Linked DNA regions of Gottschalkia purinilytica. The main gene of each other region encodes a partner of the protein of the gene in region 2 in a complex. Links are inferred from orthologs where the notes say so. Each region holds a gene or a part of one and is shown on either strand. Other genes may lie near its edges. The genes, in order: CLPU_RS06175 and gcvH.

Region 1 (7,580 bases), on a different replicon or contig from region 2:
GAGATGAGTTCGACTAAAATTGTTGCTAACTTGCACCATACGTTAGCTCTCTGGAAACAATTGTTTATCTACTATTTCTCTTCAAAGCCTAAAATTATCATTTTGAGTGTATTGTATCAAATTTTTTACTAAAAATCAATTTTTATTACAACTTTCTATACTTATCATTATTTCCAAACTCCATTAATAATAAACTTTCTTTGATACATAAACAATATTTAATAGGATAAACTATATAAAACTTTTAATTTAACCTGTTGTACTTGTAAGTATTAATAGTATTGTGAATACTATTTTAATACTTTATTAAAGATTTAATAATTTAAAACTAATAATTCTAGTATAAGAAATTAACTATCATAGAAAGGCTAATTTATATTTTAAATTAAATAGTTATAATAATATATCCATATAAAATAGTTTTATTTATTAGATCATGGCCCTATATAGCTTGTTAAAAGTTTATTTACTCAATATTTTTATTTCATTTTGATTGTAATCACATATAAATTTTTCCTTTATATTTATAATAAAGTTACATAAATCACTTAAAGGAGTGAGAGGTATGAAAGACAAATTCAATAAAAATCAAAAAGTTGGAGAAATAGTTGCAGAATTCCCAAAAGCTTCTGAAATATTTATGAAATATAAATTAGACTTCTGTTGTGGTGGTAATAGAACTCTAGATAATGCTGTTATAGAAGATAAAGTTGATTCTGATGTAGCTTTAATAATAGATGAATTAAATGAGTCTTATGAAAAATATAATTCCATTAGTTCAAAAGAAGATATAGACTGGAGAAAAGAAAATAATATAAAAATAATTGATCATATACTAAATACTCATCATGCTTATATGAGAAATCAACTTCCTATTACAGAAAATTTAATATCAAAGATTTTAAAAGCTCATTACTCTAAAAATGGTGATATGCTTTCTAAAGTTCATAAACTTTTTAATCAGTTTAAAGTTGAAATTGAAGAACATTTAATTAAAGAAGAAGAAGTTCTATTTCCTTTAATTAAAATTTTTGAAGAAAATAAAGATAAGGAAGTACTGAATAATATTTTGAACATATTATCAGAAACTGAGCATGAACATGATGTAGCTGGAAACATTATAAAAGAAATCAGAAAAGTTACAAATAATTATGAGCTTCCAGAAAACGCATGTAAGTCATTTGAATTAGCATATGAAAATCTAAAAGATATAGAAAAAGACTTGTTTAATCATGTTCATTTAGAAAATAATATTCTATTTGAAAAAATAAAAGGCTAAATCTTATCATCCACAATCAATAATAAAATAGAACTTTTAATAATATAAAAAAAGACTAAGATATGAAAGTAATTTTTAATATCTTAGTCTTTTTTTATATTTGAATATCTACTTAAATTGAATTGATCTAAAAGTGTTACAATTCTTATCTCCCCTTTGTTGAAGTGAAAATATTATAACTATTGATTTATTATATAAATTATCTAAAACCTATTAATAAAAACTCACAAAACTATCACAGATAGTAAATATAATTGTATTTATTAAGACTAGTCAATAAAAATCTTAAAGGAGGAATGAATATGAGATGGAAGTTTAAACAAATAACTAATGTATCAAAATAAGGTTTATAAACAAAGTTACTATAGCTTAGATACTAAGATTTTTTTAATATAATTCTCACTGAAAACTTGTTAAAATTAAAAGTTATAAATAGTCTTACCTAAAAGCAAAAGGAAAACTTTCTCGGTTTTCCTTTTTTTATTAATCTAAATTTCAATAAAATATTATTTTTACAAACTAAATATTCTTTATTCGTACTCCATATACATATAATTTCTATTTTCAATGCTTTTAATCTTAAATTTTTTATCTTTATATTCTATTAGCGATATCATGGTACTTATTATATCAGTATCAAATTCTCCTATGATTTTAGTATGGCCTTCTAATTCATACACTCCATCAAGGTTATTATCAACAGGTCTTATATATTCATATCCTGAAATATTTAGCTTTTTATTGTTTATTACTTTTCCATCTTCATTATATATAGTACCTATATAAATTTCTTTTTTAGAAGATATGTCTATCATCGTAGCTGACCTTGTTTCTTTATTATTTATACTGGCTATATAATCATCTTTAAATTCTAACTCAAAATTTATATTTCTATTTAATTCTTCATTAGATACTAAAGTTACTATATTATTATCTATAAAAGTATATATACCTTGTACTTTATTTTGACTGTTTTCTTTTAATGAACTTTCAACTAAAACATCCTTTATCTTATCTCCATTAAAGTCTCCTAAAAATAGTATATTCTTTTCTCCACTGGAATTTGGAATCTCCATTAATATGTATTTTTTACTAGTCTCATTTTTAACAACTATACTTAAGTTTTCAGCGTACAATGAATTTTTCGATTTTTTCTTTCCTAGCAAAAATATAGTATCTTCTTTATTATCACCAGTAACATCTCCTCGTTTAATATCTAATATATACTTTTCTTCCTTTAACTTAATGTTTTCATCTCTAAATATTTCATTTACTTTAAATTTCTTATTAGTTATATTCATAACACTTACTGAATCCTCAATATCTATAAATCCTCCAAACCCTATAACCAGTAATGGTATAATTATTATAGTTGATACAATATATTTGCTATACCTAAACAATTTATATCCCTCCTACTTGTACTATTAATATGTTTTATAAATTGGTCATAGTACAACTTTATTACTTTTTTATTATTTTATGTATATTGAACTTATGTCTTACTTAAGAAGTTGTTTTACTATATAATTAGATAATATAAGTATATTTAGTAATAAACCTAAACAATCCAAAAACTATAAAATTCTTATCTCTCATTTGTAGAATTGTTAGTTATCGGATGAATTAAATAATCTTAATTAAATATGTCTATAAATTAAAAATAAAAGATAAGGATGTGACGTACATGCTGTTTATCAGAAATGATTCAAAAAACCCTTATTACAACTTAGCTCTAGAAGAATATGCTCTAAAAAATCTACATTTAAATGATGATTTCCTCATATTATGGCAAAATGCTCATACTGTAGTTGTTGGAAGAAATCAAAATACTATAGAAGAAGTTAATAGTAAATATGTAAAAGAAAATGATGTGAATGTAGTAAGAAGAATGTCTGGAGGAGGAGCTGTTTATCATGACTTGGGTAATCTAAACTACACTTTTATTACTCGTTCAGATGACAATAGTAAAAATAACTTTGTAAAGTTTACAAAGCCTGTTATTGATGCTTTGGAAACTTTAGATGTACATGCTGAATTTTCTGGTAGAAATGATATAACTATAGACGGTAAAAAGATTTCTGGTAATGCTCAATATTACTATCAAGATAGAATGTTACATCATGGAACTATATTATTTGATGTTAACTCTGATATTCTAAAAGACGTTTTAAATGTTAAGCTTGATAAAATTGCATCTAAGGGAATAAAGTCTGTAAAGTCAAGAGTCACAAATATATGCCAACACCTTAAAGAGAAAATCACTATTGAAGAACTTAAAAATATACTATTAAAATTTATTTTAGAAACTAATGATATCTCAATCAAAGAATATATTTTATCTCCAAGTGATATTGATAATATAAATAAGCTTATGGAAGAAAAGTATTCAACTTGGGAATGGAACTATGGAGAATCTCCAAAATTTGAATTACAAAAGTCTAAAAGATATGAAGGCGGAAGTATAGATTTAAGATTAAATGTAAAAGAAGGTAACATAACAGCATTTAAAATATATGGTGATTTTTTTGGACGTAAAGATGTATCTGAACTTGAAAAGTTAATTATAAATAAAAATTTTGAAGAAGATTCAATAAGGAATGTATTTAAAGATATTGATATAACTGATTACTTTTATAATATAACAATTGATAACTTCATAGATTGTATGTTTTATTAAGATATTTAACATTACTTTAATAATTTTTTATTTAATTTATTCTAATCCTAAACTTAATATTTAATATTTGTACTTTATTAATTACTATAGATACTTCTATGTTATAATCTATCTATATTTATATTTTGTCATTCTATATGTGGAGGTTTTAGACTCATGAATAAAAAAAATATTGCTTTAATTTTTGTTATAGCTCTATTAGCGTTAGTTGGCTATAAGCTATTTTTTAGTGACTCTAAAAAGTCTGAAGAATCTAAACCTATTTCTAAGACAACCTATCTTATGGGAACTATTATTAATTTAAATATCTTTGAAAATGCATCAGATGATATTTTTGAAAAATCCTTTGATATAGTAAAGAGAATAGAAAATAAAATGAGTCCGAATATAGAAAATAGTGAAATTAGTACTATTAACAAAAATGCTGGTATATCTTCCACAAATGTATCTCAAGAAACTTTTAATGTAATAGAAAAAAGTATAAATTATTCTAATCTTTCCAAAGGATATTTTGATATAAGTACAGGTCCTTTAGTTAATCTATGGGTAATAGGAACTGAAAAAGCAAGGGTTCCTAGTGAAGATGAAATAAAACAACTGTTAGATAAAGTAGGTTATAAAAATATAGCTTTAGACAAAAACAATAGTAGTGTAACATTATCGAAACAAGGAATGATGCTAGACCTTGGAGGTATAGCTAAAGGATATACTGCTGATGAAATAGCTAAATATTTAAAGTCTCAAAATATAAATAAAGCTATTATAGATTTAGGTGGAAATATATATGCTCTTGGAAGTAAAAGCAACTCTGAACCTTGGAAAATTGGTGTTCAAAATCCTTTTGTAGATGCAAGAGGAACTCATATTGGTATTTTAAGTGTGAGAAATAAATCTGTAGTAACCTCTGGTGTTTATGAAAGATTTTTAGAGGCAAATAAAAAAAGGTATCATCATATATTAAATCCCTTTACAGGATATCCTATTGATAATAATTTGATGAGTGTAACTATAGTTTCTGACAAGTCTATAGATGGTGATGCTCTTTCAACTTCTGTATTTTCACTAGGTCTTGAAGAAGGCTTAAAACTAGTCAAAAGTCAAAAAAATGTTGAAGCAATATTTGTAACTAATAATAAAGAAGTATATATAACTCCAGGTCTTAAAAATAACTTTGAACTAACTGATAAAAATTTTAAACTTAAAAATTAGATATTTAATATATATTAATATACCTTTAATTTGTTAAAACTGATTCTATAATAATACAATCATAATAAATAAAAAATCGCTATCGTATGATATAGCGATTTTTGTTTATTATCGTATTTATCTTAAATTATAATTATATATTAAAGATAAGTATTTATTACAAAGTCCTCTCCCCAGTCATAGCTTTGATAATCTATATTTATGTTTGACGTAAGTTTCAATATCTTTTTATCTAAAACTACATTCATTCCTTCTACTTTATACAATTCATCTTTTTCTGTTGGATCATCCAGAGTCCATTCGAATATTATGCCCATTCAAGCTTTTCTTCTAATATAGAATCTAACATTTTTCCCTTCAAGACCCTCTTCTTTTATTTTTTCTTTTGCTATATCTGAAACTTGGAATTTCATATTCTTCACCTCTATTGTATTTTCGATTTGTATATTAGTATATACCCAATCCCTTCTTAGCAAACCTTTTTCCCAAATTTCATGAATATTATATTTTCTTACTTATTATTTCTTTGTAAATTTAAAAGTTCTTATTTTATCTAAGTAATTAACAGTTTCTTCTCCATTTTTTTCTTGTCTAGTTCTATATATCATAGCTTTATTACTATTTTCTGTCCAGTGAGAAACCACTTCTAGTATACTGTATGATTCTTCTTTTGAATTATCCAATACTTTAATTGGTGATATAAGATTTCCATCTATTATTTCAGCTGCATAAATTTTAGTTGAATATTCATTATTATATTGTTTATTTAGTGTTTCTATTAGTATTTTATCTTTACTAGGAGAAAGTTTGTAGCTAGGTATCGAGTTTCCTTCTTCAGTTTTAATTCCTGCAATTAATTTTGTTATATTTTTATTAGATATATCATATACAAATATTCCAGAATTGCCTTGATATTCTCCTGAATATAATAGTTTATTATTATCTAAAAAGTCTATTTGACTTATAAAGTTTTTATTTGTATCTTCAGTAACTAAAACTTCTTTCATATTTCCCTGGAAATCGACTTCATATATTCCACCTTTCCCACCTATGGACAAATCTATATATAATTTGTCATTAAATATTTTTTTAATACTATATCCCTTTACCAAATCAAAAGTTTCTCCTGTTTTTTCATCCTTAGCAATTGCTACTGAAGATTTAGCTTGAAAAGAAGATTTACTATCATTATATTTGTCTAATATACTTTGAAAAGTTCCATATCTTCTATTTTTTCTTGAGCCCTGCCCTAACTTATTTTCTATATTTCTTTGGAGTTCTGCATCTATTAAGTTGTTATTATGCTTTTCGATAAAGTCATTTATATCTATATAAATATACTGTTTCTTATTCACATCAAATATTGTAAAAGTACCAAACTTCCATTCATTATCTTTATCCCCTGTATATGCTAAATAATTTCCTTTATGGTCCATAAATCTTATATCATCAGAAGGATATCCACCACGATCTTGTTCTATAGGTATCATTTTATTAGTCATTACATCATAAACATATACTTCTTTATCTTTAAAAAGAAGTATTCTTTTTCCATCTTCACTTACCTCAAAACCTTTCATGTCTACTATCTTTCTTGTTTTATTAGTTTCTAAGTTTTTTCCATAGAGAGCATTGTTTTTGTTAAAAAATATTTCTTTATCGCTACTCCCTTTAAAATCTTCAGTTTTTACATTTTCTGTTATCTTTATTGTATCTATTTCTTTTACTTGTAAGTTACTATCCTCAGATCTGGTATCTAAAGAAACATTCTCACTTATTACTGTCGTTTTCCCTTGACTACTATCTTTAGCATCTGCATCATTTCCTACATTACAACCTGTAAATATACTTATTATAAAAATAATTAACAGTATTAATTTAATTCCTTTACTTTTCAACTTCATAGAAAATCCTCCTTATTTATTATTTTCCTTAAATCTTACTAAATAAATATTGCTAATTTTCTATGAAATATTGCCAAATTGTTGCCAAGAAGGAATTTTTATTATAACTTTTACTGTTCCATCTTTACTCTCTAAGTTTATATCTCCACTATGTTGTCTCATTATATTTCTACATATATATAATCCTAATCCATTACTTCCTTTTTCTTTATTTTCTTTTCCTTTCAATCTATAAAATGGTTCAAAGACTTTGTCTATTTTATCATTTGGAATGTCATCACTTTTATTCTCAATTTCTATTTCTATATATTTATTCTTTATGATAGGCTTAACATATATATCTGTTTTCACTCTTCCATATTTAATTGCATTATCTAGTACATTTATAAAAACTTCTTTTAACTTGTTTTCATCTCCTGATACAAATAAATTATTATTTATGTCGTATTTTATATTCATTTTATATTTATTAGCCTTTATATTCATATCTGTACATATTGAGTATAAT
Region 2 (7,482 bases):
TAAATCCATATATTGTATATTTATGTAAAATATCATTATTTTTCAAGAGGTGTAACGCTATGTCTAGCATAATCCTATATATTATCTCTTTATTCCTTTTGTTCTTATCTTTTATAAAAGATAAAAACAAAACTAAAAAAGCTTTAAATATTTCTCTTGAATCTTTTTTAAATTTACTTCCAACTATACTACCTATGATAATGTTTGTAAGCATATTTTTATCAATCATAGATCCTAATATTATAACAAAATTGATTGGTACAAAATCTGGATTAAAAGGTGTTCTTCTTTCTATAGTTATTGGATCTATATCTTATATCCCAAACTTTATATCTCTCCCTCTCGGTGCTAGTTTATTACAAAGGGGTGCAGGATACCCTCAAGTTGCAGGACTTATATCAACATTAATGGGAATAGGTATAGTTACTTTTCCTTTAGAAAGTAAGTATTTCGATAATAAATTTTCTATTATAAGAAATTTAATAGGTTTAATTTCATGTATTGTCTTTGTAATTATAGTGTGGTGGTTCCTTATATGAATATAATAAGAAAATATAAATGGTTGATAGTTTTTATAGTATTGATAATCGTAATATACAACATCAACTCAACTGTAGGAGTAAATACTATATATTTTTCTTTTTCAAATATTAAAACTTTTCTTTCATTGGTTCCTCCTATATTCATATTAATGGGTTTATTGGATGTATGGGTTCCAAAAGAAACTATGGTAAAATATATGGGGAAGGATTCTGGTATAAAAGGGCTATTATGTATATTAACTCTAGGTTCATTAGCTGCTGGACCTTTATATGTGTCTTTTCCTATAGCTCATATGTTTATTAAAAAAGGTGTAAAACTTTCTTATATTATCTTTTTTATAGGTGTATGGGCAAATTGTAAAGTTCCTATGATGGTCTATGAATATACATCACTAGGAGGAACATTTACTTTTCTTCATATAACAACCAGCTTATTTGTATATTTGGTTTTATCTATATTAGTTGAAAAATATTTATCCGAAGATGAAATAAAAAATATATATAATAAAGAGTCTACTACAAACTAAATGTAATAGACCCTTTCCTTATTATTTTGATGCAAACATGTCTGCTGCTTTATATGAACTTCTTACTAATGGGCTAGATGCGACAAACTTAAATCCTAGCTTAGTAGCTTCTTCTTTATACATTTCAAATGTCTCAGGAGTAACATACTCTTTTAATTGATAGTGTTTTTCTGAAGGTTGTAAGTATTGTCCTACTGTCAAGAAGTCACAATCAACTTGTCTTAAGTCTTTGAATACTTCTATAACTTCGTCTTCTTTCTCTCCTAATCCTACCATTATTCCTGATTTAGTTAATACAGTTGGATCTAATACTTTTACATTTTTTAGTACGTCTAATGATCTTTGATATATTGCCATTGGTCTTACGTCTGGATATAATCTTGGAACTGTTTCTATGTTGTGATTTAGTATTTCTGGCTTTGCATCTACAACTATTTTTAATGCATCAATGTCTCCTAAAAGATCTGGAATTAATACTTCTATGATTATATCCTTCTTTATCCTTCTTATGGCTTTTATTGTTTCTGCAAAGTGACTTGCTCCACCATCTGGTAAATCATCTCTTGTAACAGAAGTTATTACTACATGTTTTAACCCTAAATCAACTGTAGCCTTTGCTACGTTTTCAGGTTCTTTAGGATCTAGTGGCTCTAATTTTTTATGTGTAACATTACAAAATCTACAATTACGTGAACACTCTTTACCTAATATCATAAATGTAGCAGTTTTTTTACTATAGCACTCTACTCTATTAGGACAGTTTGCAGCTTCACAAACTGTATTTAAGGAGAATTTTTTTAATAAATCATTAACATATCCCATATTTTGGCCTTCTCTTTTCTTAATTCTAAGCCATTCAGGTTTTCTTTTGATTGTTGGCATATATGTTTCCCCCACTCTAATTATTTATATAAACTTATTTCTTCAAAGCTATCATACCCAAATATTTTGCAAAAATATTTCAAAACTTGATCATTCACACGCTGAAAATCTACATTATGATCTAGTAGCTTTTCTAGGGAAATTACATCTCTACCTTGTATTCCACAAGGCACTATCCAATTAAAATGATCTAAATTTGTATTTACATTAAATGCAAATCCATGCATAGTTACCCAACGCTTAACTGTAAGGCCTATGGCTGTTATCTTACTATTTTTTATCCATACTCCGTTATTTATGTCATCTCTGAAAGCATCTATATTATATTCATTTTTTAATAATTGTATAAATAATTCCTCTAGCTTATATACAAAATCTTTTATTCCTAGTTTTAAATCCTTTATATTAACTATAGGATATCCTACAATTTGACCAGGTCCATGATATGTTACATCTCCACCTCTACCTATTTTAACTATATCGGCATTTTGTGATTTCAAATATTCTTCTGATACTAAAATATTTTCCTCAACAGCATTTTTACCTAATGTTATAACTGGAAAATGCTCTACTAATATTAGTGTATCTTCTATTTCTTTATCTTGTCTTTTTTTTAGGAGGTCAAGTTGTATATCTAAAGCTTCCTCATAACTACATTGCCCTAAGTTCAGTACATTTAGTTTCGTCATATGTTCATCTCCTTAAATGTAAATACCCCCCTACTATATAAGTCAAACTCATATAGACTGCGGGGGGTATAGGCAATAAAATATATTATAGATCGTTGTTACACAAAATATCTCCGTTGTTACACAAGTTAAAACTTAAAGCAAATTATACTAATTGGTATCTGTAAATTAAAGTTGCCTGTCCGTTTCTTTCTTTAACTCCACCTTTTAGTATTTTAGCTTTTTCTCCACTCTCTAACTCTATTTCTGTTCCTTGAATCTTTTCTATATGTTCTGATACAGCAGAAGCATATTGAGGTTCAACTTCTTCCTTAACGCCCCAGGCGAGTGCCATTACAGCCGCAGCGTCTCAAGTCTCACAAATATTAGCTTTTCTTTCGGCAATAGATGCAACTAAGCTATCTGTTAATGCCTTTTCCACATTACCATCATGTGCAAACATTAGTATTACCTCCTAAAAGTATACCTCTATAATTTTTCTCTATATCATTATATCATTATATTTGTTTTTTCTATATATATTTATAAATTATTTTCTATTTTTCATATTTTAGTATTAAATCCCTAGCAGCCTTACCTTCATTTATTCTTCTAACAGGAGTGTCATAAGGTGCATTTTTTAGAAGCTCAGGATCTTGTTTAGCTTCTTCAGCTATTCTATTCATAGCATTTATAAACTCATCTAGAGTTTCTTTACTTTCTGTTTCAGTTGGCTCAACCATTATAGCTTCATTAACTATTAATGGGAAGTAAACTGTTGGTGGATGATATCCGAAATCTAATAATCTCTTAGCTATATCAAGAGTTGTAATTCCTGTAGACTTATCTTTAATTCCACCTAATACGAACTCATGCTTACATACTTGATCTATTGGTAAGCTATAGTTTTCTTTAAGTTTATTCATCATATAGTTTGCATTTAATACTGCAACTTCACTTACTTCTTTTAATCCTTCTGATCCCATAGATAGGATATATGAATAAGTTCTAACTAGTACACCAAATTGTCCATAGAAACCTTTTATTTTTCCTATTGAATTTGGTCTATCATAGTCTAGGATGAATTTATCATCTTTTTTCTCAATAACCGGTACTGGTAAGAATTCAACTAAGTCTTCTCTCACACCAACTGGACCTGCTCCTGGTCCACCTCCACCATGAGGTGTTGAAAGTGTTTTATGCACGTTAAAGTGCATTACGTCAAATCCCATGTCTCCAGGTCTTACTTTACTCATTATAGCGTTCATGTTAGCTCCATCGTAGTATAGTAATCCACCAGCTTCATGAACTAAATCAGCTATAAGCTTAATGTTTTGTTCAAATAATCCAAGAGTACTTGGATTTGTAAGCATTAAACCTGCTATTTCATCACTTAATACTTCTTTTAAGCTATCTATATTAACAGAACCATCTGCATTTGATTCAACTTCAACTACCTCAAACCCTGCAACATAAGCACTTGATGGATTCGTACCATGAGCTGAATCTGGAACTATGATTTTAGTTCTTTTACTATCTCCTCTTTTTTCATGATAAGCTTTGATTATTAATAATCCTGTATACTCACCATGAGCACCAGCAGCTGGTTGAAGAGTTACTCTAGAAAATCCTGAGATTTCTGAAAGTTGTGCATCAAGATTATACATTAATTCTAATGCACCTTGAACTGTTTCTTCTGGTTGATATGGATGGATATTAGTGAATCCACTTAAAGAAGCCATATCTTCATTTAATTTAGGATTGTACTTCATTGTACATGATCCTAATGGATAGAAACCAGTATCAACACCATAGTTTTTATGTGAAAGATTAGTAAAGTGTCTTATAACTTCTACTTCACTTACTTGTGGTAAGTCAGCTTCTTTCTCTCTTAAAAATTCGCTAGGAATAAGCTCACTTACACTAACTTCATTCACATCTAATTTTGGAAGGCTATATCCTTTACGACCTTCTTTTGAAACCTCAAATATCAATTTATTATAGTTAGATCTCATGCTATAACACCTCCATAACACGAGCTAATGTGTCAATTTCTTCTTTAGTTCTTTTTTCAGTAACACATAGTAGAAGACCATTTTTATGTTCTTCATAATCTTTACCTAGCTCGTATCCACCAAGGATATTATTTTTTAATAATTCTTCATTTACTTTTGAGCTATCAATATCACTTGTTAGCGCAAATTCTTTGAAGAATGGTTTATTAGGGAATAATGGTTTGAATTTACCACTCTTAGTTAATTCATTGAATGCATAGTGAGCTTTTTGCATGCTTTGTAATGCAACTTCTTTAAGTCCCTCTTTACCCATTGCAGTTAAATATATAGTAGCCACTAATGTATTTAATCCTTGGTTTGAACAAATATTTGAAGTAGCTTTATATCTTCTTATATGTTGCTCTCTTGCTTGAAGAGTCAATACGAAAGCTCTATTTCCATCAGCATCTTCTGTTTGACCAACAATTCTACCTGGAATCTTTCTAACTAATTTTTTAGTAGTAGCGAAGAATCCTAGATGTGGTCCACCATAGCTTAAGCTATTTCCTAAAGATTGTCCTTCACCAACAACTATGTCAGCTCCTAGCTCTCCAGGACTTTTTAATATTCCTAAAGAAATTGGATCAACGTACATGATTAAGTTAGCTTTATTTTCATGAACAATTTTTTCTACTTCTGTAACATCTTCTATGATACCAAAGAAGTTAGGGCTTTGAACAATAACACCAGCTGTTTCTTTAGTAACTAAAGATTTTAATTTTTCAACATCTGTAACACCATCTACAGCATCTACTTCTATTAATTCTAAGCTTCTAGCTTTTAGATAACTTTTAAGTACCTTTCTAGTTTCTGGGTTAACTGTTTTTGAAACAATTACAGACTGACGTCTTGTGTTTTCACAAGCTAATACAGCAGCTTCTCCACATGCTGTTGGACCATCATACATAGAAGCGTTTGTTACATCCATACCAGTTAATTCAGTAATCATTGTTTGATATTCAAATATTACTTGTAAAGTACCTTGACTTACTTCTGGTTGATATGGTGTGTAAGCTGTATAAAACTCTGATCTAGAAATTAAGTGTTTTATTATTCCTGGGATATAGTGGTCATAAGCTCCTGCTCCTAAAAAGCAAGGTAATTCTTCTATATTTTTGTTTTTAGCCGCTAATTGTCCCATGTGCTTACGAACTTCTAGTTCAGATAAAGCTTTAGGTAAATTTAGGTCTCTTCCTAGTCTAAGATCACTAGGTATATCTTTAAATAGGTCTTCTATAGAGCTAGCACCAACGCTTTCAAGCATTTCTTTTCTAGTGCCATCATTATTAGGTATATACCTATGCATTACATTTCCCCCTTTATTGTAGGATTTTGTGACTTTTTATTATTCGTTACAGAATTCTTCGTATTGTTTAGCATCCATTAATTTATCAAGTTCTGAGCTATCTGATAATTCAACTTTTACTACCCAGTTAGCATATGGATCTTCATTAACTAATCCTGGATTATCTTCTAAGTCTTCATTTACAGCTACTATTTTACCTGATACTGGTAAGTATGAATCTGAAGCAGCTTTAACTGATTCGATAACTCCAAATACGTCTCCAGCGTTTAATTCATCATCAACAGCTGGTAATTCAACATAAACGATTTCCCCTAATTGATGTTGAGCATGGTCAGTAACTCCAATGTAAGCTTCATTTCCTTCTACTTTAATCCACTCATGATCTTCTGAATATAATAATCCTTCTACTATTTTACTCATTTTAAAATTCCTCCTTAAATACTCTTTATTTTTAATTTCAAAATTATTTTAACAGATTGTTTTATATTAGTAAACTTTATATAGTTTATTTTTTGCTTAAGAATCTTTTGCTTATAACTTTTGCTTTAACTGGCTTATTTCTTATAACTACATCGAATTCAGTTCCTAATTCTGTGTACTCTATATCAACTAATGCATTTCCTATGTTTTTCTTAACTGTAGGAGCAGCATATCCAGTTGTTACTACACCAATTTTTTTGCCATCTACTTCTACTTCGTATCCATGTCTTGGGATTCCTCTTCCTATCAATTCGAATCCTACGATTTTTCTTTTTAATCCTTCTTCTTTTTGTTTAGCTAAAGCTGCTTTACCTATAAAGTCACTTTCTTTCTTTAACTTAACAAACATACCATATCCAGCTTCTAGTGGAGTTATATCTGCTGAAAGTTCATTTCCGTAAAGAGGTAATGTAGCTTCAAATCTTAATGTATCTCTTGCTCCTAGTCCTATAGGTTTTATTCCTTCTTCTTTACCATTTTCCATTAATGCTTCCCAAATTGTTTCAGCATCTTTGTTATCAAAGTAAATTTCGAATCCATCTTCTCCAGTATATCCTGTTCTTGATACTAAACATTTAGCACCTGCAACATTCACATCTCTCTTTAAATGGAAGAATTCGATTTCATCTAAGTTTGTATCAGTTACTTTTTGTAAAACTTTTTGAGCTAATGGTCCTTGAATAGCTACTTGTGATACATCATCTGAAATATTTTTGATTTCTACATCAAATTGTTTTGTGTTTTCTAATATCCATTTAACGTCTTTTTCGATATTAGAAGCATTTATTACTAGTAAGTAATGGTCTTTTGAGTATCTGTATGCTAAAAGGTCATCAACAACTCCACCATTTTCATTACACATGAATGTATAAACTATTTGTCCATCAACTATAGCTTCTACATCATTTGTAATTAAGTATTGAACACATTCAGTAGCTTGGTTTCCTTTGATTTCTACTTCACCCATGTGTGAAACATCAAATAAACCAACTTTAGTTCTTACATTTTCATGTTCTGGATTTA

What was found.
Region 1: the proteins of gcvH (region 2) and CLPU_RS06175 are in contact, whole or in part, in a crystal structure (PDB 3A7A), measured with the Escherichia coli proteins. The link is inferred for Gottschalkia purinilytica from one-to-one orthologs.

Annotation. Positions count from the first base shown.
Region 1 is NZ_LGSS01000004.1:283,026-290,605, forward strand. Bases 2,092-4,962 are described here. They hold CLPU_RS06175 (lipoate--protein ligase), read left to right. Parts: upstream 2,092-2,966; coding sequence 2,967-3,959; downstream 3,960-4,962. Other genes in these bases: CLPU_RS06170 (hypothetical protein), read right to left, coding at 2,092-2,682; CLPU_RS06180 (FAD:protein FMN transferase), read left to right, coding at 4,116-4,962. Outside these bases: ric (iron-sulfur cluster repair di-iron protein), read left to right, coding at 566-1,279; more of CLPU_RS06170, read right to left, coding at 1,810-2,091; more of CLPU_RS06180, read left to right, coding at 4,963-5,168; CLPU_RS17180 (hypothetical protein), read right to left, coding at 5,309-5,485; CLPU_RS17185 (hypothetical protein), read right to left, coding at 5,687-7,072; CLPU_RS06190 (sensor histidine kinase), read right to left, coding at 7,133-7,580. UniProt on the Escherichia coli protein: Catalyzes both the ATP-dependent activation of exogenously supplied lipoate to lipoyl-AMP and the transfer of the activated lipoyl onto the lipoyl domains of lipoate-dependent enzymes.
Region 2 is NZ_LGSS01000015.1:25,374-32,855, forward strand. The notes cover bases 4,710-7,482. They hold gcvH (glycine cleavage system protein GcvH), read right to left. Parts: upstream 6,400-7,482; coding sequence 6,019-6,399; downstream 4,710-6,018. Other genes in these bases: gcvPA (aminomethyl-transferring glycine dehydrogenase subunit GcvPA), read right to left, coding at 4,710-5,979; gcvT (glycine cleavage system aminomethyltransferase GcvT), read right to left, coding at 6,485-7,482. Also shown: CLPU_RS13090 (permease), read left to right, coding at 60-539; CLPU_RS13095 (permease), read left to right, coding at 536-1,069; lipA (lipoyl synthase), read right to left, coding at 1,091-1,951; lipoyl(octanoyl) transferase LipB, read right to left, coding at 1,972-2,640; CLPU_RS13110 (hypothetical protein), read right to left, coding at 2,786-2,974; aminomethyl-transferring glycine dehydrogenase subunit GcvPB, read right to left, coding at 3,177-4,634; more of gcvPA, read right to left, coding at 4,636-4,709. UniProt on the Escherichia coli protein: The glycine cleavage system catalyzes the degradation of glycine. The H protein shuttles the methylamine group of glycine from the P protein to the T protein.